DNA from 4 places in the Erwinia wuhanensis genome. Region 2 is predicted to be linked to each of the others. Evidence: predicted binding sites of a transcription regulator. Region 2 holds the regulator's gene; each other region holds the start of a gene.
The links. Region 2 encodes PurR, which represses purine synthesis genes. Its sites were predicted from a motif close to CANGCAAACGTTTGCNTG; they were not measured.
Positions count from the first base shown of each region.

Region 1: QZH36_RS05205 (amino acid aminotransferase) is a predicted target of PurR. The motif match lies at 3,512-3,529, and genes of this name have one in related genera.
Region 3: pyrC (dihydroorotase) is a predicted target of PurR. The motif match lies at 4,052-4,069, and genes of this name have one in related genera.
Region 4: serA (phosphoglycerate dehydrogenase) is a predicted target of PurR. The motif match lies at 2,115-2,132, and genes of this name have one in related genera.

Region 1 is NZ_JAUJUH010000002.1:157,417-163,211, forward strand. Features, by position in the region: gene asnS (asparagine--tRNA ligase) at 1-1,344, shown strand, start outside; gene ompF (porin OmpF) at 1,645-2,805, shown strand; gene QZH36_RS05200 (hypothetical protein) at 3,065-3,409, shown strand; gene QZH36_RS05205 (amino acid aminotransferase) at 3,592-4,782, shown strand; gene QZH36_RS05210 (MBL fold metallo-hydrolase) at 4,866-5,495, opposite strand; gene mepK (peptidoglycan L,D-endopeptidase MepK) at 5,530-5,795, opposite strand, start outside.
Region 2 is NZ_JAUJUH010000001.1:771,272-777,066, forward strand. Features, by position in the region: gene rnt (ribonuclease T) at 1-332, shown strand, start outside; gene QZH36_RS03495 (Grx4 family monothiol glutaredoxin) at 394-732, opposite strand; gene QZH36_RS03500 (C40 family peptidase) at 1,093-1,875, shown strand; gene purR (HTH-type transcriptional repressor PurR) at 2,195-3,220, shown strand; gene punR (DNA-binding transcriptional activator PunR) at 3,251-4,159, opposite strand; gene punC (purine nucleoside transporter PunC) at 4,274-5,461, shown strand; gene cfa (cyclopropane fatty acyl phospholipid synthase) at 5,760-5,795, shown strand, end outside.
Region 3 is NZ_JAUJUH010000002.1:54,822-60,616, forward strand. Features, by position in the region: gene murJ (murein biosynthesis integral membrane protein MurJ) at 1-42, opposite strand, end outside; gene QZH36_RS04660 (Gfo/Idh/MocA family protein) at 165-1,082, opposite strand; gene QZH36_RS04665 (DUF480 domain-containing protein) at 1,084-1,725, opposite strand; gene rimJ (ribosomal protein S5-alanine N-acetyltransferase) at 1,725-2,321, opposite strand; gene grxB (glutaredoxin 2) at 2,580-3,227, shown strand; gene QZH36_RS04680 (lipoprotein) at 3,369-3,932, shown strand; gene pyrC (dihydroorotase) at 4,134-5,180, shown strand; gene dinI (DNA damage-inducible protein I) at 5,249-5,494, shown strand; gene QZH36_RS04695 (hypothetical protein) at 5,635-5,795, shown strand, end outside.
Region 4 is NZ_JAUJUH010000003.1:401,124-406,918, reverse strand. Features, by position in the region: RNA gene ssrS (6S RNA) at 1-81, shown strand, start outside; gene QZH36_RS09615 (5-formyltetrahydrofolate cyclo-ligase) at 164-793, shown strand; gene serA (phosphoglycerate dehydrogenase) at 787-2,022, opposite strand; gene rpiA (ribose-5-phosphate isomerase RpiA) at 2,661-3,320, opposite strand; gene QZH36_RS09600 (LysR family transcriptional regulator ArgP) at 3,519-4,415, shown strand; gene QZH36_RS09595 (oxidative stress defense protein) at 4,506-5,225, opposite strand; gene argO (arginine exporter ArgO) at 5,376-5,795, opposite strand, start outside.

The sequences.
Region 1 (5,795 bases), on a different contig from region 2:
GTCACCGTTCGCGGCTGGGTGCGTACCCGAAGAGATTCAAAAGCCGGTATTTCCTTTATCGCCGTCTACGACGGTTCCTGCTTTAATCCTGTCCAGGCCGTCGTTAATAATTCTCTGAATAATTACCAGGAAGAAGTGCTGCGCCTGACCACCGGCTGTTCCGTGGCAATCACCGGAAAAGTCGTGGCCTCGCCAGGCCAGGGCCAGAGCTTTGAGATCCAGGCCAGCGCGGTGGAAGTCGTGGGCTGGGTCGACGATCCGGACACCTATCCGATGGCGGCCAAGCGTCACAGCATCGAGTATCTGCGTGAAGTGGCGCATTTGCGTCCGCGCACTAACCTGATCGGCGCCGTCGCGCGCGTTCGCCATACGCTGGCGCAGGCGCTGCATCGCTTCTTTGACGAGCAGGGGTTTTTCTGGGTCTCCACCCCGCTGATCACCGCTTCCGATACGGAAGGCGCTGGTGAAATGTTCCGCGTCTCCACGCTCGATATGGAAAACCTGCCGCGTACGCCGGAAGGCAAAGTCAATTACGATGAAGATTTCTTCGGTAAAGAGGCGTTCCTGACCGTTTCCGGCCAGCTTAACGGTGAAACCTACGCCAGCGCGATTTCCAAAATCTACACCTTCGGCCCGACTTTCCGCGCTGAAAACTCCAATACCAGCCGTCACCTGGCGGAATTCTGGATGCTGGAGCCGGAAGTGGCCTTCGCCGATCTGGAAGATAACGCCGCGCTGGCTGAAGCCATGCTGAAGTACGTCTTTAAGGCCGTCCTGGCCGAACGTGCCGACGATATGGCTTTCTTTGCCGAACGCGTAGACAAAGAAGCGATTACTCGCCTGGAGCAATTTGTTACTACCGATTTTGCGCAGGTGGATTACACCGATGCTATCGAGATCCTGAAAGCCTGCGGCGAGAAGTTTGAAAACGCCGTCTCCTGGGGTATCGATCTCTCGTCCGAGCACGAGCGCTACCTGGCGGAGAAACATTTTAAAGCGCCGGTCGTAGTGAAAAACTACCCGAAAGACATCAAGGCGTTCTATATGCGCCTGAACGACGATGGCAAAACCGTGGCGGCGATGGACGTTCTGGCGCCGGGCATTGGTGAAATCATCGGCGGTTCGCAGCGTGAAGAGCGTCTGGACGTGCTGGACGCGCGTCTGGCGGAGATGGGGCTGAACAAAGAAGACTACTGGTGGTATCGCGATCTGCGCCGCTACGGCACCGTGCCTCATTCCGGCTTCGGCTTAGGTTTTGAGCGCCTGATCGCCTACGTTACCGGCGTGCAAAATGTCAGGGACGTCATCGCCTTCCCAAGGACGCCGCGCAACGCCAGCTTCTGATTTTTGCATTAAATATAAGAAATTCATATATATAACTAAGGCCAGCCTCGCTGGCCTTTTTTTATTTTTGTAAATTTAGATATAGTTCACAAAGTTCCGTTTTATTTACATATTGAAACACAAATTTTCTTCCTGTAACCAGAATAGGATATTAGTAGCATTTTCGAGGTAGATTAACCGCACCGCGAATGGAAAGATGCGTGCAGATACAGGAAGACACCAAACTCTCATCGTAGTTCTGTAAAGAATTATTGACGGCAGTGGCAGGTGTCCAGATAACTCCAATGAGGGTAATAAATAATGATGAAGCGCAATATTCTGGCACTGGTTATCCCAGCCCTGTTAGCCGCTGGTGCAGCCAATGCAGCAGAAATCTATAACAAAGACGGCAATAAGCTGGACCTCTATGGGAAAGCAGTTGGTTTGCACTATTTCTCTGATAACGACGGCAACGATGGCGACCAGAGCTACGTGCGTTTTGGTTTCAAAGGTGAAACCCAGATTAACGATATGCTCACCGGCTACGGCCAGTGGGAATACAACATCCAGGCAAACAATTCTGAAGGCGGCTCCGACGCGCAGGACGGCAACAAAACCCGTCTGGGCTTCGCTGGTCTGAAATTCGCTGAGTACGGCTCTATCGATTACGGCCGTAACTACAGCCTGCTGTACGATCCAATGGGCTGGACCGATATGCTGCCAGAGTTCGGCGGCGACTCTGCCTATAGCGACCTGGGCATCCTGGGCGGCCGTACTACCGGCGTGCTGACCTACCGCAACACCAACTTCTTTGGCCTGGTTGACGGCTGGAACTTTGCCGTACAGTATCAGGGTAAAAACGAGCGTGAAGACGACATTCGCCGCGCTAACGGAGACGGTTACGCAGTCTCTACCAGCTATACCGCGCCAATCGGTGTAGGCGTGTCTGCAGCTTATGGTTCTTATGACCGTACCGATGCGCAGGCAGCTGGCGTGCGTACCGTGACTAACCCGAATAACTCCGCTGAATCCGTCACCATCAATAGCGGCGCGGGTAAACGTGCTGAAGCATGGGCTACCGCGCTGAAATATGACGCTAACAGCGTTTACCTGGCAGCGATGTACGGTGAAACCCGTAACGCCACGCCAATTTCTTACAGCGGCAATTTTAGCGACGCTGACAGCACTTCCTGGTCTGCTAACTCTTTCGCTAACAAGGCTCAGAACATTGAGCTGGTTGCGCAGTATCAGTTTGACTTCGGTCTGCGTCCATCCCTGGCCTACGTGCAGTCTAAAGGCAAGGATATCGAAGGCGTTGGCGATGCTGACCTGATCAAATATGTTGATGTGGGCGCAACCTACTACTTCAACAAAAACATGTCTACTTACGTTGACTACCAGATCAACCTGCTGGATGACAACAATCCACTGGGTCTGAACACCGACGACACCGTGGCTGTAGGTCTGGTTTACCAGTTCTAATCAAGCAACAAATCGTCTGGCGGGGCTTCGGCCCCGCTTTTTTATTGTCTGCACCTTCGCTTTTCTCTGCCTGCCCTTATTCCCTTCCTGACTTGCCCGTGCTGCTAAATAAAACCTGTCGCTTCCCTATGTAATTTCTTTTTCCGTTTCATAAAAATTCGAGCCATGCCGCAGCGTTCCTGAAAAATTTCCAAAAGTGTTTGTTAGCCACGCGTGAACATGAAAAAATCAGTCTGGATTTAGCTTAAGGAGAGCCAATATGGATATGGACAGCCCTCTTCTGCTAACGCTGTCAAACCACAGCAACCAGCAGGAAAAAAAAGAAACCGAGACGGAAGCGCGCTTTACCCGTATCGAAATGCATATCGCCTGGCTCAGACATGACGTTAACGATATCAGAAACGAGCTCCATGATATTCGTGGGGAAATAAAGGATGTACGCGGCGAGATAAAGGACGTGCGCGGTGAGATACAGGACGTACGCGGTGAGATGAAAGATATCCGCAAAGATATGCAGACTGATTTTCGCCTGATGTTTAGCGCGCTGATCGGCGTTGCGCTGGGCCTGGCCTACATTATGGCCAGAGGTTTTCATTGGCTATAGGCCCCGTACGCCAGGAAAGCGGCCGCGCTTATTTTACCTTTACAGGTGTTTATAGCAGCTGGCTGCCGCTACCTTTATCCAGGGCATTCTTTCACTGTTTTTAGCGCAAACGGTTGGCATTTTTATCATAGTGGCGGTACCCTGAATTCTCATTTCGTTTCAGGTTATAACGGACTTTCATTATGTTTGAACGCATTGCAGCTGCACCCGCAGATCCTATCCTTGGCTTAGCCGACCTTTATCGTGCGGACGACCGTCCTGACAAAATTAACCTTGGCATTGGCGTTTATAAGGACGAAACCGGCAAAACGCCGGTGCTGACCAGCGTGAAAAAAGCCGAGCAGTATCTGCTGGAAAATGAAACGACCAAAAATTATTTGAGCATTGATGGCCTGGCCGATTTTGGCAAATGTACGCAGGCGCTGCTGTTTGGCAAAGATAACGCCATCCTGCGTGACAAACGTGCGCGTACAGCGCAAACGCCTGGCGGTACGGGCGCGCTGCGCGTAGCGGCGGATTTTATTGCCGCGCAAACCGGCGCCAGGCGCGTTTGGGTCAGCAATCCTAGCTGGCCTAATCATAAAAATGTGTTTCAGTCCGCCGGACTGGAAGTCTGTGAATATCAGTATTACGATGCGGCCAGCCATTCGCTGGATTTCGACGGAATGCTGAACGCGCTGCGTGAAGCGCAGGCGGGCGATATTGTGCTGTTCCACGGCTGCTGCCATAACCCTACCGGCATCGATCCTACGGCCGCACAGTGGCAGGAGCTTGCCGAGATGTCGCTGGCGAAAGGCTGGCTGCCGCTGTTCGACTTTGCCTATCAGGGCTTTGCGCGTGGGCTGGAAGAAGATGCAGAGGGCCTGCGCATTTTTGCTGCCGGACACCAGGAGCTGATTGTCGCCAGTTCTTATTCGAAGAACTTCGGGCTTTATAATGAGCGCGTAGGCGCGTTCACGCTGGTCGCCAGCACGGCCGATATTGCCAACACGGCCTTTAGCCAGGTTAAAGCTACCATCCGCGCGAACTACTCTAATCCGCCTGCGCATGGCGCGGCGGTCGTCGCCACTATCCTGGGCAACGATGCGCTGCGTACCCTGTGGGAGCAGGAGTTGACCGATATGCGCCAGCGCATCCACCGTATGCGTCAGCTGTTCGTTAATACCCTGCAGGAAAAAGGGGCAAAAGGCGACTTCAGCTTTATTATCAACCAGAACGGTATGTTCTCTTTTAGCGGCCTGACCAAAGATCAGGTGATTAGACTGCGGGAAGAGTTTGGCGTTTATGCGGTCAATTCAGGCCGGGTTAACGTAGCGGGAATGACGCCGGACAATATGGCGCCGCTGTGCGAAGCGATTGCCGCCGTGCTGTAAGTGCACATAAAGCGGATGCGAAATATTTTATCCGTCACGCAATAAAAAAGCCTGCATTACGCAGGCTTTTTTATACGGCAGCTTTATTGCAGAAAAGGATTGGAAATCCGCTCTCTGCCCAGCGTCGAGCTGGGGCCGTGGCCGGGTAAAAAGGTGACGTCATCGCCAAGCGGCAGCAGCTTGTTTTTGATCGCGGCAATCAGGTCGCTATGGCTGCCCTGAGGGAAATCGGTACGTCCCACGCCGCCGCTGAAGATCACATCGCCGGAGATCAGCAGGCGAGAAGCCCGATCAAAAAATACGATATGACCCGGCGTATGGCCCGGACAGAGCAGAACCTCAAGCGAGATATCGCCCACGTGCACAACCTCACCCTCTTCCAGCCAGCGATCGGGCGTTAACGGCGCACATTCAGGAAAACCAAACATCTGGCTCTGCATCGGCAGCCCTTCCAGCCAGAACGCATCTGCTTTATGCGGCCCAACAACCGGTACGGCATAAAAAGCAGCCAGTTCAGCCGCCGCGCCTACGTGGTCCAGATGGCCATGCGTCAGCAGAATTTGCGTAACTGTTACGCCCTTTGCCGTCGTCTGCGCTTTAATTTTTTCTGCGTCGCCGCCAGGATCGACAATGGCGGCCTGCAGCGTCACCGGACACCAGATCAAAGAGCAGTTTTGCGAAAAGGCCGTTACCGGAATAGTTTGATAATTCATAAGGCTCCATTAATTCCGGTCAGCCCGGATTTTCTTACCAGTGCCTTGCCGGCCCGGTATCAATATGCACAAAGTTGCTTTTGGGATAGTATCCTACACCCCCGGCCCGCATGGAAAGAGCCGCTTTGCGTATATTGCTGAGGGCGATCCCCTCAATATGAAAATCCATTGCCTGGCCCAGCGTATGATAGCTGTGCTTGGCTACGCCGGTGCTGCTGCCGCGTTCGCGCAGCGAGTTGTTGGTCGCCAGCGTACGGTAACCGGAAATCAGCTGTACGGGCTTGCGCGTATCTAACAGCG
Region 2 (5,795 bases):
TCAAAGATCAGGGCTGCAATCGTGCCGTCATGGTGGCTCATAACGCCACTTTCGATCTGAATTTTATGAATGCCGCGGCGGAAAGAGCCGGGCTGAAGCGTAATCCTTTCCACCCGTTTGTCACCTTTGATACCGCCGCGCTGAGCGGCCTGGTGCTGGGGCAAACGGTGCTGGCGAAAGCCTGTACGGCCGCCGGAATGCCTTTCGACAGTTCGCAGGCGCATTCCGCGCTGTATGATACCGTGCAGACGGCCGATCTGTTCTGTGAGCTGGTTAATCGCTGGAAACGTCTGGGCGGCTGGCCGCTGGCGGAAACGGCGAACCTCGACTAAAAAAAACAGGCCTGACGCATTGTCAGGCCTGTCCGATAGTCTCTTCGCTTAGCGCAACGTTTTATTCTGCCGCGTCGGAAGGATATTTCTGCGCCGTCTCTTTGATCAGCTGCTGCAGTTCGCCCGCCTGAAACATCTGAATAATGATGTCGCAGCCGCCGACCAGCTCGCCGTCTACCCACAGCTGTGGAAAAGTCGGCCAGTTGGCGTATTTAGGCAGCTCAGCACGAATTTCCGGATTCTGCAGGATATCGACATAGGCGAAACGCTCGCCGCAGGCGGACAGCGCCTGTACGGCCTGCGCGGAAAAGCCGCAGCTTGGCAGTTTTGGGGAACCTTTCATATACAGCAGAATCGGGTTTTCTGCGATCTGGCGCTCAATCTTCTCAATGGTGCTCATAAATGCCTTCCTCAATCGGCTACTTCGTGTCTGTATAGTGTAGCGAGTCTGCGAGCGTGATGAAAATGTCATTTTCAGTCGCCCACTGACGCTACGGTCGGAAAACAAAATGTTAAAATACCATTTTCGGTCCGGCGGCGCTGCGTTAACTGTAAATATCAGCGGCAAATTTGCGCAGATAAATGTTTGAACAGGCTAAATTTTACAGCTTTTACCGCTTTGCGACGATTGAAACAAAAAAGGCCTTACTTTTTAGTAAAGAGTTCGATTAGAATCGTCCTGACTGACTGCCCAGGCGCAGATCTCCTTATTTAGCCATGCTCTTGCCACTGGCGGGAGCACAAACTGTTAATGGTAAAGATGCGTTTACTCATCACGTTGCTGATGCTGGCCTTTGCCCAGCTGTTTATGTCTGTGGCGCACGCATCGCCACACGCTGCCGTTAAAGCGGACCACCACAAAGCAGACAGCGCCACGCCTGCTCGTGAAGACGATCGCCGCAAGCGCCGCCCGGTGAAAACCTCTACACGTAAAGTAAAAGAAGCCAGCCCAACCAAAAGCCGTTCGCCCCTTGCTAAAAAGTTTAAGCTGCGCAAAAAAACGCAGACCGTCGCCGCTGCGCTGCCGCCCAAGAAACGCTATGGTCGTCATCGCTTGCGCAACGAAGAGACGGAAGCCTTAACCAGCGGCTCGGCCTCGGCCCCGCTTAAGCTCAGCAAAGCGCATCGCGCCCGCTATCAGAAAGCCCGCGAAACGGCGATGAGCAAGCTGATGAACCAGCTGGGCAAGCCCTATCTCTGGGGCGGCACCTCGCCCAAGACCGGTTTCGACTGTAGCGGTCTGGTCTGGTATGCCTATAAAGATCTGGTGAAGTTTAAGATCCCTCGCACCGCTAACGAAATGTACCATCTGCGGGATGCGGCTTCGATCAAGCGCAACGAGCTGGAAAAAGGCGATCTGGTATTTTTCAGCATCAACGGCCGCGCCTCGGCGGATCACGTTGGCGTTTACCTGGGCAACGGCAAGTTTATCCAGTCGCCGCGTACCGGCAAGGATATCCAGGTGAGTATGCTCAGCGAAGATTACTGGGAGCAGCACTACGTCGGCGCTCGCCGCGTCATGACGCCGAAAACTATCCGCTAGCCCACTCAGTAGGCTGGAGGCCCGGATCGCGCAAACGATCCGGGCCGGTTTACTCTTATTTGCGCAAAATTTTCGCCTGTTGCCCTAAAACCCTCGTGTTCTGCGCCTGCTCTTGTTAGAATCCACGGTTTGTTGCGCAACAGGCATTTAGCCGACATGATGTTCTGCTCAAGTCTGTTTCGCCACCCTGAACTCCCTCCTGTTATAACCATTCCGCAACAAATTATGCGCAACTTATATCAGGATTATCATCATTCCAGGCAATCGTTTAACAAACCGCTTTTCAGTGACTTACTGAACAGCGCAGGAGTCTTTTTCCATGGCAACCATAAAAGATGTGGCCAAACGCGCCGGTGTCTCAACCACCACGGTGTCCCACGTCATTAATAAAACCCGCTTTGTCGCTGAAGACACGCGGGAAGCCGTCTGGGCAGCGATCAAAGCGCTGCACTATTCGCCCAGCGCCGTGGCCCGCAGCCTGAAGGTCAATAACACCAAAACCATTGGCCTGCTGGCGACCTCCAGCGAGGCGCCCTATTTCGCCGAAATTATTGAGGCGGTTGAACACAGCTGTTTTGCCAAAGGCTATACGCTGATTTTGGGCAACGCGCATAACGAACTGGAAAAGCAGCAGGCCTATCTGTCGATGATGGCGCAAAAACGCGTCGATGGCCTGCTGGTCATGTGCGCCGAGTACCCGGATGAGCTGATTAAGATGCTGGAAGATCACCGCAACATCCCGATGGTCGTCATGGACTGGGGCGAGTCGCGCGGCGATTTTACCGACACTATTCTCGATAACGCTTTTGAAGGCGGTTATCTGGCAGGCCGCTATCTGATCGATCGCGGCCACCGCGATATCGGCGTGATCCCGGGCCATATGGAGCGCAATACCGGCGGCGGTCGTCATGCCGGCTTCCTCAAGGCGCTGAACGAAGCGGGGATTACGCTGCGCGAAGAGTGGCTGGTTCAGGGCGATTTTGAGCCGGAATCGGGCTATCGCGCCATGCAGCAGCTGCTGGCGCAAAAACAGCGTCCTACCGCGGTATTCTGCGGCGGCGACGTGATGGCGATGGGCGCGATTTGCGCCGCAGACGAGATGGGCCTGCGCGTACCGCAGGATATTTCGGTGATCGGGTATGATAACGTGCGCAACTCGCGCTACTTTACCCCCGCGCTGACCACCGTCCACCAGCCGAAAGAGCGTCTGGGCGCAACGGCCTTCAATATGCTGCTCGATCGTATTACCAGCAAACGCGAAGAGCCGCAGACGATTGAAGTGCATCCGACGCTGATTGAACGTCGCTCCGTAGCGGACGGCCCTTTCCTCGACTACCGTCGCTAAGCGCACGGGCGGCCATCCGCCGCCCGTCTTTTACGCCTCCCGCAGCCATTCGCTGTTCAGCGTTTCCGTTTCGCCTAAATAATCCAGCAGCCAGCGCAGCGCTGGCGACGCCTGCTGTTCCGACCAGCTGACGCAGCAGGGGCTATCCGGAAAAGGCGGATCCAGCCTCAGTTCGCACAGCGAGCCGTTTTGCAGCAGCGGTTGCGCAAGATGCCCCGGCACCATGCCGACACACAGCCCGGCCAGCAGGCAATCAAACGCGCTCTCCCAGTCCGGCGCGACCAGCCGTCGCTGATTATCCAGCGTCCAGGTGGTTCTTTTCGGCAGCGCGCGCGAGGTATCTTCCAGCACCAGCGAAGGCCACTCCCGGATCGCCTCCTCGCTAACCTTCTCCCGGTGTTGCGCAAGCGGATGATCCGCCTTCACCACGCAGCGCCAGTTGAGCATTCCCATATTGCGAAAGGCGAAGCGTCCGCCGACCGGAATGGCCTGCGTCGCGCCTATCGCCACGTCAACCCGGCCGTCGGCCAGCGCATCCCATACGCCGTTGAATACCTCCGGTGAAAGATGCAGTTCCATATCGGGAAAATGTCGGTAAAAATCCACCACCAGCTGGCGCGTACGCGCGGTTTTAACAATGCGATCGACGGCAATATTCAGCTGGCCGCGCCAGCCGTTGGCGACCTGCTGACACTGGCGTCGCGTGGCAAGCATTTTTTTGATAACACTCCGCCCTTCCTGAATAAAGACCTCGCCCGCCGCCGTTAAGACCACGTCCCGGTGACGCCGCTCGAACAGCGGCACCGCCAGCCACTCTTCCAGCTGGCGCACGGTATAGCTGATGGCGGACGGAACGCGATGCAGCTCCGCCGCTGCGGCGGTAAAGCTGCCGGTTCGGGCGACCGCATCAATCACCTCAAGCGAGTGTTCTGACCACATATTCTTCCTGCAAAATTTTTGAACGCAAGACGCAAATATTACCGTTTCACAACCGCTATCGCACTCTTTTACACTGCCGTCCGCTATTCACCTGATAAAAAAGAGCAAAATCTCATGCCGTCGAAAGGATTTTTACTTTACCTCGCGCTGCTCAGCGTTGCGGGTTTTCTTGCCACCGATATGTATCTGCCCGCCTTTACGGCGATGCAGCAGGATTTGCAAACCGAAGCGGGCGTCATCAGCGCCAGCCTCAGCCTGTTCCTGGCCGGGTTTGCCAGCGCGCAGCTGTTCTGGGGGCCGCTTTCCGACCGCATTGGCCGCAAGCCGGTGCTGTTGATGGGGCTGGGGCTGTTTGCCGTCAGCTGCGGCGCAATGTGGTGGGCGGAATCCACCACCATGCTGCTGACGCTGCGCTTTTTACAGGCGGTAGGCATTTGCGCCGCCGCCGTCAGCTGGCAGGCGCTGGTGATCGATCGCTATTCCGGCGCGCAGGCCAACCGCGTGTTTGCCACTATTATGCCGCTGGTGGCGCTGTCGCCGGCGCTGGCCCCGCTGCTGGGTGCCTGGCTGCTGAACCACTTTGCCTGGCGGTCGATTTTCCTGGCGCTGCTGCTGCTGGCCCTGATCCTGCTGGTCGCCACGCTTTTTCTGTCGACGCCTGCTCCAAAAGAGCATAAGGAAGAGGCGAAAGTGGGTTTCTTCACGCTGCTGAAGTCGCCGATCTGGAGCGGCAACGTGCTGATTTACGCCGCCTGCTCCGCCAGCTTTTTCGCCTGGCTGACCGGTTCGCCATTTATTCTGGCCGAACTGGGCATGTCGCCGGGCGATATCGGCCTTAGCTACGTGCCGCAGACGCTGGCCTTTCTCGCCGGCGGCTACGGCTGTCGGGCACTGCTGAAGCAGACCGAAGGCGCTTCGCTGCTGCCCTGGCTGCTGACGCTGTATGCCCTCAGCGTGGGCGCGTTTTTCATCGCCGCACAGGTGGAAACGCCTTCGACCTGGGCGCTGCTGCTGCCGTTTTGCGGTATGGCGCTGGCCAACGGCGCTATCTATCCGATTGTGGTGGCGAATGCGCTGCTGCCTTTTCCGCAGGCCAGCGGTAAAGCAGCCGCGCTGCAAAACACGCTGCAGCTTGGTCTCTGCTTCGTCGCCAGCATGATTGTTTCCGGTTTTATTGCTAACCCGCTCGCCACCACGTCGCTGGTCATGCTCAGTACTGTGTTTTTGACAATTATTGGCTATATTTTACAAAGGACGACGTTAGCCAACGCTCCCCTGACCCACGCTCAGAGCCGTCGTTAACTGGCTGAATCTATTTAGTTAGCGTCCTAACGATAAGGCGTTGAATATTGCCTGAGGTGAGCATATACTCAATTTCAGGCAATAATTCATAACAACTTTGTATCATTTTTTTGATTCCTGACAGGGTTGTCCGGGTGTTCTCTTTTGTGGCAGGCGTCACCCTCATTCTGTAGGTTTCAGTTCAATCCTCTGTAACGCCGGATATCAGGCGCACGGCTAAGCGTGCGTTTTCTCAAACCCTGTGGAAATTGATGATTCTTTTTCTCAGGTTTCAATCACGAAGGGTGATGGAGAAGCTATGAGTTCATCGTGTATAGAAGAAGTGAGCCTGGAA
Region 3 (5,795 bases), on a different contig from region 2:
GGTCATCGAGCTGACCGCTGCCAGGGATTTCAACAGGTTCATGATCTTCGATTCTTTTAAAGGAGGTGGCGCGCCACGGTTATCATCCGGCCGCTTCAGACGGCGCGAAAGCTGGCATAGTCTACTGATATGCCGTGAAATAACCACATCCTATTGTTACAGCATTATTCCCTGTCGCTGTCGCGCCAGAGCTTTTCAATGACGCGCTGCGCCGCCAGCGCCTGCTCGCCGGAGGTTTGCGGCATAGTCTGATTTTGCGCGCAGTCGATAAAATGGCGCGCCGCGCCAGCAAACCCACGCTGCTCCAGCGTGCTCTGCCAGCCTGGAACGGGATCGATAACGAGGCGACCGGCCGTTTCCTGCCGTAGCTCCCGCATATCGTCAACCTGCCAGACGCTGCCGTCCGCTATCGCCATCACCGATTCGCGCTGGGTGCCCGCCCGACGGTGCATACTGGTGGTGATTTGCAGCTTGTCGACCTGAAAATGGTGCTCGGCATAGAGCATTTCGCCGTCGTCATTGGTCAGCAGCGTACCGCTTTGCAGTGTCGCCCCGCCGCCACCGAGCCACAGCGCGGTATCCACGACGTGCAGATAATCGTCCAGCAGCGTAAAAAAGAGATCGCGCGGGCCGACGCTGTCGCTGCGGTGTTTGTCCATGCGCAGCGAGGCCAGACCGCCCAGCGCTTTTAGCTGCAGATAGCGAGGCGCAAAGCGGCGGTTGAACGCCACCATCAGCTTGCGGCCACGCTGCTGCGCCAGCGCCACCAGCTGTTCGGCTTCGGCAAGCGTTGCCGCCAGCGGTTTATCGACGCAGACATCCTTGCCCGCCAGCAGCAGCTGTTTAACGATGCTGAAGTGCGTGGCGGTTGAGGTATGCACAAAGATCGCGTCACAGTCGTTAATCAATCCCTCCAGCGTGGCATAAAGAGGAATACGCCAGCTGTCGCAAATCGGGCGGGCCTTCTGCTGATTAGGGGAAAACGCGCCCGCCAGCCGCCAGCCCTGCGCGTCAGCCAGCACCGGAAGCCAGGCTTTCTGCGCAATATTGCCCAGCCCCACCATACCTATACGCAACGTCATATCAGGATCCTTTCAGCAATTGAGCCAGCTGCCGCTGCATTTCCGCCATCTGGCGCTCGAGTTCCGCCACTCTTTCTGTCAAATCGCCGCTTTCTGGTGCGTCTGAAGAGGCGGGCAACGCGGCCTCATCCACCTCGCCGCTGAACAGATGCATATAGCGGCTTTCCCGCTTGCCTGGCTCACGCGCCAGCCGGACGACAAAGGGGCCGTCCTCGCGCGCGGCAAGATTTTCCAGCGTCCGCTCAAGCTCAGCCATATCGGCAAATTCATGCAGCCGGGCGCTGCGCGTGCGCAGTTCGCCCGGCGTTTGCGGGCCGCGCAGCAGCAAAGTAGCCACCAGCGCCAGCTCTGCGGCAGAAAATTTGAGCTGGCCGAACTCGCTGTTGCAGAAGCGGTGCTCATATTTCACCACTCTCTGGCCGGATCCGCTAAACGAGGTAACCAAATGCTTTTTCGCCAGCATGTCCAGCGCATCCTGCACGCCGGTTTCAGCCAGCGTCATCACGGGTTCGCGGTTCGATTTCTGGTTACAGGCCGTGACCACGCCGTTCAACGACATGGGATACTGATCGGGCGTCGTCACCTGCTTTTCCAGCAGGCAGCCAATAATGCGCGCCTCAACGGGCGAAAGAAGAATTTTCATCAAAGAGGTCCACGTCGTTCGGGTGTCCATTCTCTGGCGGTCAGCGCGGTCAGCACGTGATCCTGCCAGCGTCCGTCTATCAGCAGATAGTCTTTGGCATAGCCCTCTTTTTCAAAGCCGAGCCGGGCCAGTAAGTTGCCGCTGCGCTGATTATGCGGCATGTAGTTCGCCATAATTCTGTGCATATGTTGCTGGCGCTGCATATAACGAATAGCCGACTGGAGCGCCTCGAACATCATGCCCTGTCCCTGCCATTTCTGCCCCAGCGAATAGCCCAGATAGCAGGCGTGAAACGAGCCGCGCACCACGTTACTGAAGTTGGCCACGCCGCGCACTTCGTTTTCGTCCGGATCCATCACCGCAAAATAGTAGGCGTTGCCCTGCTTATGCATATCGGTGATCAGCCCCAGCCGCGCCTGCCAGCCGGAAGGATAGCAGTGGCTTTCATCCCGAATCGGCTCCCAGGGCTTAAGAAATGCCCGGTTTTCCGCATAGTAATCCGCCAGACGCCAGGCGTCTCTCTCGTGTACCAGGCGCACGACCAGCCTGTCGGTAGTCAGGCGCACTTTAGGGGCTGCGGAACGATAGCCAAACATCTTCTCTCCTGAATTCAGCCGATCATAAATAAAAGCGCCGCGTTGCGTCGACGGCACGTCTTTTTACTATAACCGCCTGATTGCAGTCGGGTAAAATAATGCCGGGAAATATTCCCGTTGTGAATGGCGGAAACGGCTGAAACGCACGATAGCTGGCGCACCGGTTTGCCCTGTCAGCCGTTCTCTTCCATACTCCCTGCATACATTAAGAAGGTTAATGGTATTTGCCGTTACCTTTATCGCTGTAAGGAGGCACTTTTGAAACTGTTTATTTACGAACACTGTCCGTTCTGCGTAAAGGCACGCATGATCTTTGGCCTGAAAAACCTGCCGGTCGAACTGGTGGTGATGCTGAATGACGATGAAGAAACGCCGAAGAAGCTGATCGGACAAAAAATGGCGCCGATCCTGATGAAAGAAGACGGCAGCTGCATGCCGGAAAGCCTGGATATCGTCGCCTTTGTTGATAAAAGCGACGGCGAGCCGCTGCTGACGGGCCGTCCTAATCCCGCGATCAGCGACTGGCTGCGTCACGTTAACAGCTATCTGAACAAGCTGCTGCTGCCTCGCATCGCCACGGCATCCTTTGCCGAGTTCGCCACGCCCGAAGCGCGCCGCTACTTCACGGAGAAAAAAGAAGCCAGCGTCGGCAGCTTTGACGAGCTGAGGCAGCATTCCGCAGGCTTTATTAAAAATATCAATGACGATCTGCGCAAGCTCGACAAGCTGATTGTGAAGCCCAACGCGGTGAACGGCGAGCTGTCGCTGGATGATATCCACCTTTTCCCGGTGCTGCGTTCCCTGACCCTGGTCGCGGGCGTCGACTATCCCAGCCGCGTGGCTGACTATCGCGACAATATGGCGAAACAGACGCAGATCAATCTGCTTTCTTCCGTGGCTGCCTGATCTTCCGGGGCCGTTTTCACGGCCCCGCCTTATTTCGTCACAACTTTTCCCACCAGCCGGGTGACTCTTTGTCATTTGTCGGGCAAGCTATCGCTGCGCGTCAGAAGGGGTAACTGACGTCATAACGTGACGAGGAGCACTATGAACAATCTTATGCGGGGCGCGATGGCCCTGATGCTGGCGCTGAGCCTGGCAGGCTGCAACAAGCTGACTCAATATTCCGTCAGCGAGCAGGAAGTAAACCAGGCGCTGCAAAAGCATAATAATTATGAAAAGCAGATTGGCGTGGCCGGGCTGGTCGATGCCCATATTGTCCTGACCGATCTCAACAGCAAAATCGGGCGCGAAGAGGCGGACAAAGCCACGCTGACCGGTAAAGCTACCGTGGACATCAGCTCGCTGTTCGGCCCACAGCACGCGGAAATGCTGCTGACCATGAAGGCGCAGCCTGTTTTCGATAAGGAAAAGGGGGCAATCTTCCTGAAAGATATGCAGCTGACCGACGTCCAGGCGCAGCCCGCGAAAATGCAGGGCGTGCTGAATACGCTGACGCCCTACCTGAATCAGTCGCTGAAAGAGTATTTCAATCAGAAGCCGGCTTACCTGCTCAGCACCGATCGCAGCAAGGCGGAGTCGATGGCGAAGCGTTTCGCTAAAGGTCTGGTAGTGAAGCCTGGCGAGCTGGTGATCCCATTTACTGATTAACACCTCAGGGTTTCCCAATTGCTGCGGGAAACCCTGATTTATTTCTCCGCCGCCTTTATAAAGCAGGTGCAAACGCTATGGGAAACCCTGACCCATTTCGCTGCCGCCCTCACAAAGCAGGTGCAAACGTTTGGCTTTCCCTTTATCCTTGATACCCGGCCAAATCGCGCCATACGATTTCACTTCTGCCGGAGCCTGTTCATGACTGCACACCCTCAGCAACTTATTATCCGCCGCCCTGACGACTGGCATATCCATCTGCGAGACGATGAGATGCTGAAAACCGTGCTGCCCTTCACCAGCGAGGTCAACGGTCGGGCAATCGTTATGCCTAATCTGGTGCCGCCGATTGTTAGCGTAGCCGCCGCCGTGGCCTATCGCGATCGCATCCTGGCCGCCGTGCCGGAAGGCCACCGTTTTACGCCGCTGATGACCTGTTATCTGACCGATTCGCTGGCTGCGGACGAGGTCGAGAAAGGCTTTAGCGAAGGCGTGTTTACCGCTGCCAAACTTTATCCCGCCCATGCGACCACCAATTCCAGCCACGGCGTGACCAATATCGATGCCATCGCCACCGTGCTGGAGCGGATGCAGAAAATCGGCATGCCGCTGTTGATCCACGGCGAAGTGACCGATGCGCACATCGATATTTTCGATCGCGAGGCACGCTTTATCGAAACCGTGATGGAGCCGTTGCGCAAACGCTATCCGGCGCTGAAAGTGGTTTTTGAGCATATCACCACCAAAGAAGCCGCTGAGTACGTGCAGGAAGGCAATCATCTGCTTGGTGCTACCATCACCCCGCAGCACCTGATGTTCAACCGTAACCATATGCTGGTGGGCGGCGTGCGTCCGCATCTTTACTGTCTGCCCATCCTGAAGCGCAACGTGCATCAGGAAGCACTGCGCAAAGTGGTCGCCAGCGGCCACGAACGCTTCTTTTTGGGAACGGACACCGCGCCGCACCTGCGTCATCGTAAGGAGGCCAGCTGCGGCTGTGCAGGCGTCTTTAATGCCCCTTCTTCCCTGCCCGCCTACGCCACCGTGTTTGAAGAGCTGGGCGCGCTGGCGCATTTCGCCGCGTTCTGTTCCGAGAACGGCCCGCGCTTCTACGGCCTGCCGCTGAATGAAGGCACGCTGAAGCTGGTGCGTCAGCCGTGGACGGTGCCGGAGAGCGTCACGCTGGGCGAAGACACGCTGGTGCCGTTCCTGGCTGGCGAAACGCTGAACTGGCGCGTCGAGCTGTAATTCAGACAAAATGATTGCTTCCGCCGATCTTACTGTATATATTCACAGTGAATTCATCGGAGGCTTTTATGCGTATTGAAGTCACTGTAGCAAGAACCACCTCGCTGCCCGCTGGCGCCATCGATGCGCTGAGCGCCGAGCTGAGCAAGCGAATCGACAAACAATTTCCTGAATCCGCCCACAGCGTTTCGGTACGCTACGCCGCAGCCAATAATCTGACGGTGATGGGCGGCGGTAAAGAGGCAAAAGACCAGATTACCGATATCCTGCAGGAAACCTGGGAAAGCGCCGACGACTGGTTTATCACCGACTGATCGACGTCCCGTGGTCTTTCCGTTTTTTGCCGGGCTTCGCCGTCCGGCTTTTTTCTTTTCTCCCCTCTTTGCTCCTGACGGAATCTGGCTATAGTAGAGTGACCAAATATGCGTTGCTGCCGCTGGCTAAGAGGTCTGCCATGAATGTTGAAAATCCTGAAGAAGCGATGACGTTTGGCGAGCTGCTGGCGCTGATCGCCGATCAACAGCGCCGCCTGAGCGTGCTGGAAGTTGCTTTCTCCTCTCTCTCTTTGTGCCTGGATGAACAGGCCGCGCTGCGGCTGGTCGACAAGCTTCGTCT
Region 4 (5,795 bases), on a different contig from region 2:
AAGCCTGATGGTTATGACGGTACACTCACCTTGAACCAAGGGTTCAAGGGTTACAGCCTGCGGCGGCATCTCGGAGATTCCCTTCTTTACCACCTGCAAAGCCATGTTTTTCCCGGCGCTTTCGGGTTCCCTGCTTTATCCCGCTTCCGACACGGTGAAACTGATGAACCTCAGCCTTCTCGATCGTCAGGATATTCGTACTCACATTCGCCATTTGCGTCGTGACCTGACACCAGAACAGCAGCGCCTGGCCGCCGTAACGGTCGCCGAACATGCGCTAAGCTTCAAACCCGTTCAGCAGGCCCGCAAAATCGCGCTGTTCCTGTCCTTCGACGGCGAACTGGATACCCGTCCGCTGATTGCCAAACTTTGGCAGCGTCATCAGGAAGTTTATCTGCCCGTACTGCACCCTTTTTCACGCGGTCAGCTGCTTTTTCTGCGCTATGACACGGAAACGCTGTTGCAGCCTAACCGTCTGCGTATCCCGGAACCGCCGCTGGATATCCGCAACCTGGCCACGCTGGACGAGCTGGATGTGATAATGGTGCCGCTGGTGGCGTTCGATCGGGCCGGACAGCGTCTGGGTATGGGCGGCGGCTTTTATGACCGCACTCTGCAAAATTGGCCGCAGCACGGCCTGTTGCCGATCGGCCTGGCGCATGACTGTCAGCAGGTAGAAACATTGCCCGTGGCGGAATGGGATGTGCCTTTGCCGGCGATAATTACGCCTTCGCGGCTCTGGCAATGGCAGGAAAAGCGTCCCACGAGCGGGGACGCTTTGCGTCATCAGTAAAGCAGACGAGCGCGAATGGTGCCCGGAATCGCTTTCATCTGCTGAAGCGCGTTGTCGGCCACTTCCTTCGTCGCATCGATATCGATCACCACATAGCCCATCTGCGGCGTGGTTTGCAGATACTGCGCGGCAATGTTGATGCCCTGACCGGCAAAGATATTGTTGATGGCGGTCAGCACGCCGGGACGGTTCTCGTGAATATGCAGCAGGCGGCTCTGCTGGCCATGCATCGGCAGCGACACTTCCGGGAAGTTAACCGCTGACAGCGTCGAGCCGTTATCTGAGTATTTCGCCAGTTTACCCGCTACTTCAATCCCGATATTTTCCTGCGCTTCCTGCGTTGAACCGCCGATATGCGGCGTCAGGATCACGTTGTCGAACTCGCACAGCGGCGAATTAAACGGATCGGCGTTAGTTGCCGGCTCTTCCGGGAAGACGTCGATGGCCGCGCCGGCCAGATGTTTGTCCGCCAGCACTTTGCACAGCGCCGGAATATCCACTACCGTGCCGCGTGAAGCGTTGATCAGCAGCGAGCCGGGTTTCATCATCGCCAGCTCTTCCGCACCCATCATATTCTGGGTGGAGGCCGTTTCCGGCACGTGCAGGCTGACCACATCGCTCATATTCAGCAGTTCGGAGAGGTAGCGAACCTGCGTGGCGTTGCCGAGCGGCAGCTTGCTTTCGATATCGTAAAAGTAGACGTGCATCCCTAAGCTTTCGGCCAGCACGCCCAGCTGCATACCGATATGGCCATAGCCGATAATGCCCAGCTTTTTGCCGCGCGCCTCATAAGAGCCGACCGCCAGCTTGTTCCAGATGCCGCGGTGCGCTTTAGCATTGGCGGCCGGTACGCCGCGCAGCATCAGCAGCAGCTCGCCGATGACCAGTTCTGCTACGGATCGGGTATTGGAGAAAGGCGCATTGAACACCGGAATACCGCGTTTTTCTGCGGCCTGCAAATCGACCTGGTTAGTGCCGATGCAGAAGCAGCCTACCGCGACGAGTTTTTCTGCCGCAGCGAAAATCTCTTCGGTCAGGTTGGTACGCGAGCGGATACCAATAAAGTGCGCGTCGCGGATCGCTTCTTTCAGCGTTTCGCTGTCCAGCGCGCCCTTGTGAAATTCGATGTTGGTGTAGCCTGACGCCCGAAGATTCTCAATCGCGCTCTGGTGCACGCCTTCGACCAGCAGGAACTTAATCTTGTCTTTCTCCAGTGATACTTTTGCCATTTCCCGACCCTATTCAGCAGACTTCAGAAGTGACTGACTCCGTGAGGAATAAGTCAGCCTTCTGTCAAAATATCAAAATTTACGCGCGCGGCAATACAAACGATTGCCTTGCGGCCAGCACGGCAGCCGAAAGCATCAGCATAAATCGGCAGATAATCATGACACGTGAAGCATCGTCAGCAGGATCGCGAGGCGGGGGTAAATTCCGTGACATAAGTCACCAAATTTGTGGGGCAAAAGAAAAGATGTTTTTTTATAAAAATTAACCGAGGCGATAGCCGCGCCGGTAAGATCGTTTTTTTATGGCTTAGAGCTTAGAGCTTAGAGCTTAGAGCTTAGAGCTTAGAGCTTAGAGCTTAGAGCTTAGAGCTTAGAGCTTAGAGCTTAGAGCTTAGAGCTTAGAGCTTATCGATTGTGGCCTGGCATTTAGTACCTGGCATTTAGCACCTGGCACTTAGCACTTAGCACTTAGCTCTTAGCACTTAGCATTCAGAGCTTACGGCTACGGCTATGACCTGGCGCTTATAGCTATGGCTACAGCTATGACTTAGAGCCTGGCGCTTAAGGTCGCGGCTGACGGCCACGACCTTGATGCACTACCGGCCATTCCCGGCTGGTAAAACGGCCACGCTAATCAGCTAATCGCCCAGCGTTTTTACACCGTTTGCCGTGCCGATCAGCGCCACGTCCGCGCCACGCGTGGCGAAAAGCCCCACCGTGACTACGCCCGGCAGCGCGTTGATGGCTTTTTCCAGCGCGACGGCATCCAGGATTTTCAGATTATGCACGTCCAGGATGACGTTACCGTTATCGGTGACCACCTGCTGACGATATTCCGGCAGGCCGCCCAGCTTCACCAGCTCGCGCGCCACAAAGCTGCGAGCCATAGGAATGACCTCGACCGGCAGCGGAAATTTGCCCAGCACGTCGACCTGCTTGGATTCGTCGGCGATGCAGACGAACTTCTTCGCCACGGCGGCAATGATTTTTTCACGGGTCAGCGCCGCGCCCCCGCCTTTAATCATCTGCATCGCGCTGTTGATCTCGTCGGCGCCGTCAACATAAACCGACAGGGAATCCACCTCGTTCAAATCGAAAACCGGAATACCTAAGCTTTTCAGCCGGAGCGTGGAAGCCTCCGAGCTGGAGACCGCGCCTTCAATCTCATTTTTAATCGAGCCCAGCGCATCAATAAAGTGGGCGGCGGTCGATCCGGTGCCCACGCCAACGATAGTGCCGCGTTCAACATAGTTTAACGCGGCCCAGCCAACGGCTTTTTTCAGTTCATCCTGCGTCATGGTAAGTTTAGAATCCGTGCTGCTACTGTGTGGCGATAGTATAAAGCAACCCTCGTTGAAAAAACCGCTCTGCGGCGCCATTTGTTGTCACTCTGGAAGAGAGGCCGCAAAACCGGGACGCCAGCTTTAAGCGCAGGGCAAAATGGCAAAAATATGGCATAGTGCAGATTCCACACCTGAAAGAGAGCTAAAACAACAATGAAACGCCCGGACTATCGAACGCTTCAGGCGCTGGATGCAGTCATTCGCGAGCGCGGCTTTGAACGCGCGGCGCAAAAACTTTGTATTACCCAGTCAGCCGTTTCCCAGCGCATCAAGCAGCTGGAAAATATGTTTGGTCAGCCGCTGCTGGTGCGCACCGTGCCGCCTCGCCCTACCGAACAGGGGCAAAAGCTGCTGGCGTTGCTGCATCAGGTAGAGCTGCTGGAAGAAGAGTGGCTGGGCGATGAAAACAGCGGCACCACGCCGCTGCTGCTGTCGCTGGCAGTGAACGCCGACAGTCTGGCGACCTGGCTGCTGCCCGCGCTGAAAACGGTGCTGAGCGATTCGCCGGTGCGCCTGAATCTTCAGGTGGAAGACGAAACCCGTACCCAGGAGCGCCTGCGGCGCGGCGAAGTAGTCGGCGCGGTAAGTATCCAGCCGCAGCCGCTGCCAAGCTGCCTGGTGGATCAGCTCGGCGCGCTGGATTATCTGTTTGTCGGCTCGAAAGAGTTTGCCGCGCGCTACTTTCCGAACGGCGTGACCCGCTCAGCACTGCTGAAGGCGCCGGCGGTGGCTTTCGATCATCTTGACGATATGCATCAGGCGTTTTTACAGCAGAATTTCGATCTGTCGCCCGGCAGCGTGCCGTGCCATATCGTTAACTCGTCGGAGGCTTTTGTGCAGCTGGCGCGTCAGGGCACGACCTGCTGTATGATCCCGCACTTACAGATTGAGCGCGAGCTGGCGGAAGGCGAACTGATCGATCTGACGCCGGGGCTGTTTCAGCGCCGGATGCTGTACTGGCATCGTTTTGCGCCGGAAAGCCGCCTGATGCGCAAAGTGACCGACGCGCTGATTGCCCACGGCCATCGCGTGCTGCGCCAGGGGGAATAGCGCTCAGGTTGGAGCGGATTTTTGCCTGGCATCCCTGGCAAAGAAAAGCGTCCGGAATGCTTACCGGACGCGGCTTTCAGCAAGCTGAGATTACTGCTTGCGCTGTAGCTCAAACACCACATCCACCTGATCGTCAAAGTGAATGCTCTGCTGCTCGTAGGTTTGCGCGGCCGAGCTCATCGGCGCGGCGTCGGCGGTTTTAAACATTCTCGCCATTGGCATCGGCTGATAGTTGGCTACGTGATAGCGAATGCTGTAAACCGGCCCCAGCTGAGCGTTAAAGCCTTTCGCCAGCTCGCTAGCCTGATGCGTCGCGTTTTCGATAGCGGCCTGGCGGGCTTTATCGCGATAGCTATCGGGATTAGCCACGCCCAGCTCAACGGAGCGGATTTCGTTCAGGCCCGATTTCAGCGCGCCGTCCAGCAGCTCGTTCAGCTTATCAAGCTGGCGCAGCGTAACCTGCACCTGACGCACCGCGCGATAGCCTTTCAGCTCCGATTTGCCGTCTTTCAGATAATCGTATTCCGGCTGCGTACGCAGGTTGGCCGCGTTGATATCTTTTTTATCAATGCCGTTTTTCTGGAGAAAATCAAAATACTGGGCGACACGGCTGTCGGCCTGTTTTTTCGCTTCAGAGGCATCTTTCGACGAGACGCCAACCTCTATCGCCAGCGTGGCAATATCAGGCGTTGCGTCGACGCTTGCCTGCCCGGACGTGACAACATGCGGGCCGTTAGGCAGTTCATCCGCCACGGCGGCAAAAGGCGAGGTAAAAATAAGGGCGGCCAGCGCCAGTTTGGTCAGCTTCAAAGGAGATCCTCCATGGGACTTCAGTCATAGCAGAAGAAGCCGGCCTGACTACAGCGTACCGGCTTCCACAATTTATCCATCAGTTCGCATCTTAGTGCGATTGTACCTGCCAGACTATGACCTTAATTCCTGGAATGAGTTCGGCCGTGTTTACCAGATATTCAGCGCCTGCAGCGCCAGCTTCAGGGCGATCAGCCACATCACCAGTCCCACCAGCAGATTAATAATACGCTGCGCCTTGGTGGTATTGAGACGCGGTGCCAGCCAGGCGGCAAGGATAGCCAGGCCGAAAAACCAGATTAGCGAGGCGCAGGCCGATCCCAGTGCAAACCATTTGCGCGCTTCTGCCGGAAGCTGGCCGCCCAGGCTACCCAGCACCACAAAGGTATCGAGATAGACGTGCGGATTCAGCCAGGTTACGGCCAGCATGGTGGCGATAATGCGCCAACGGCTCTGCTTCATCGCTTCCGATGACGCCAGCGCCACATCGCCGCTGAAGGCGGTACGCAGCGCCCCCCAGCCGTACCACAAAAGAAACAGTACGCCGCCCCAGGTTACCAGGTTCAGCAG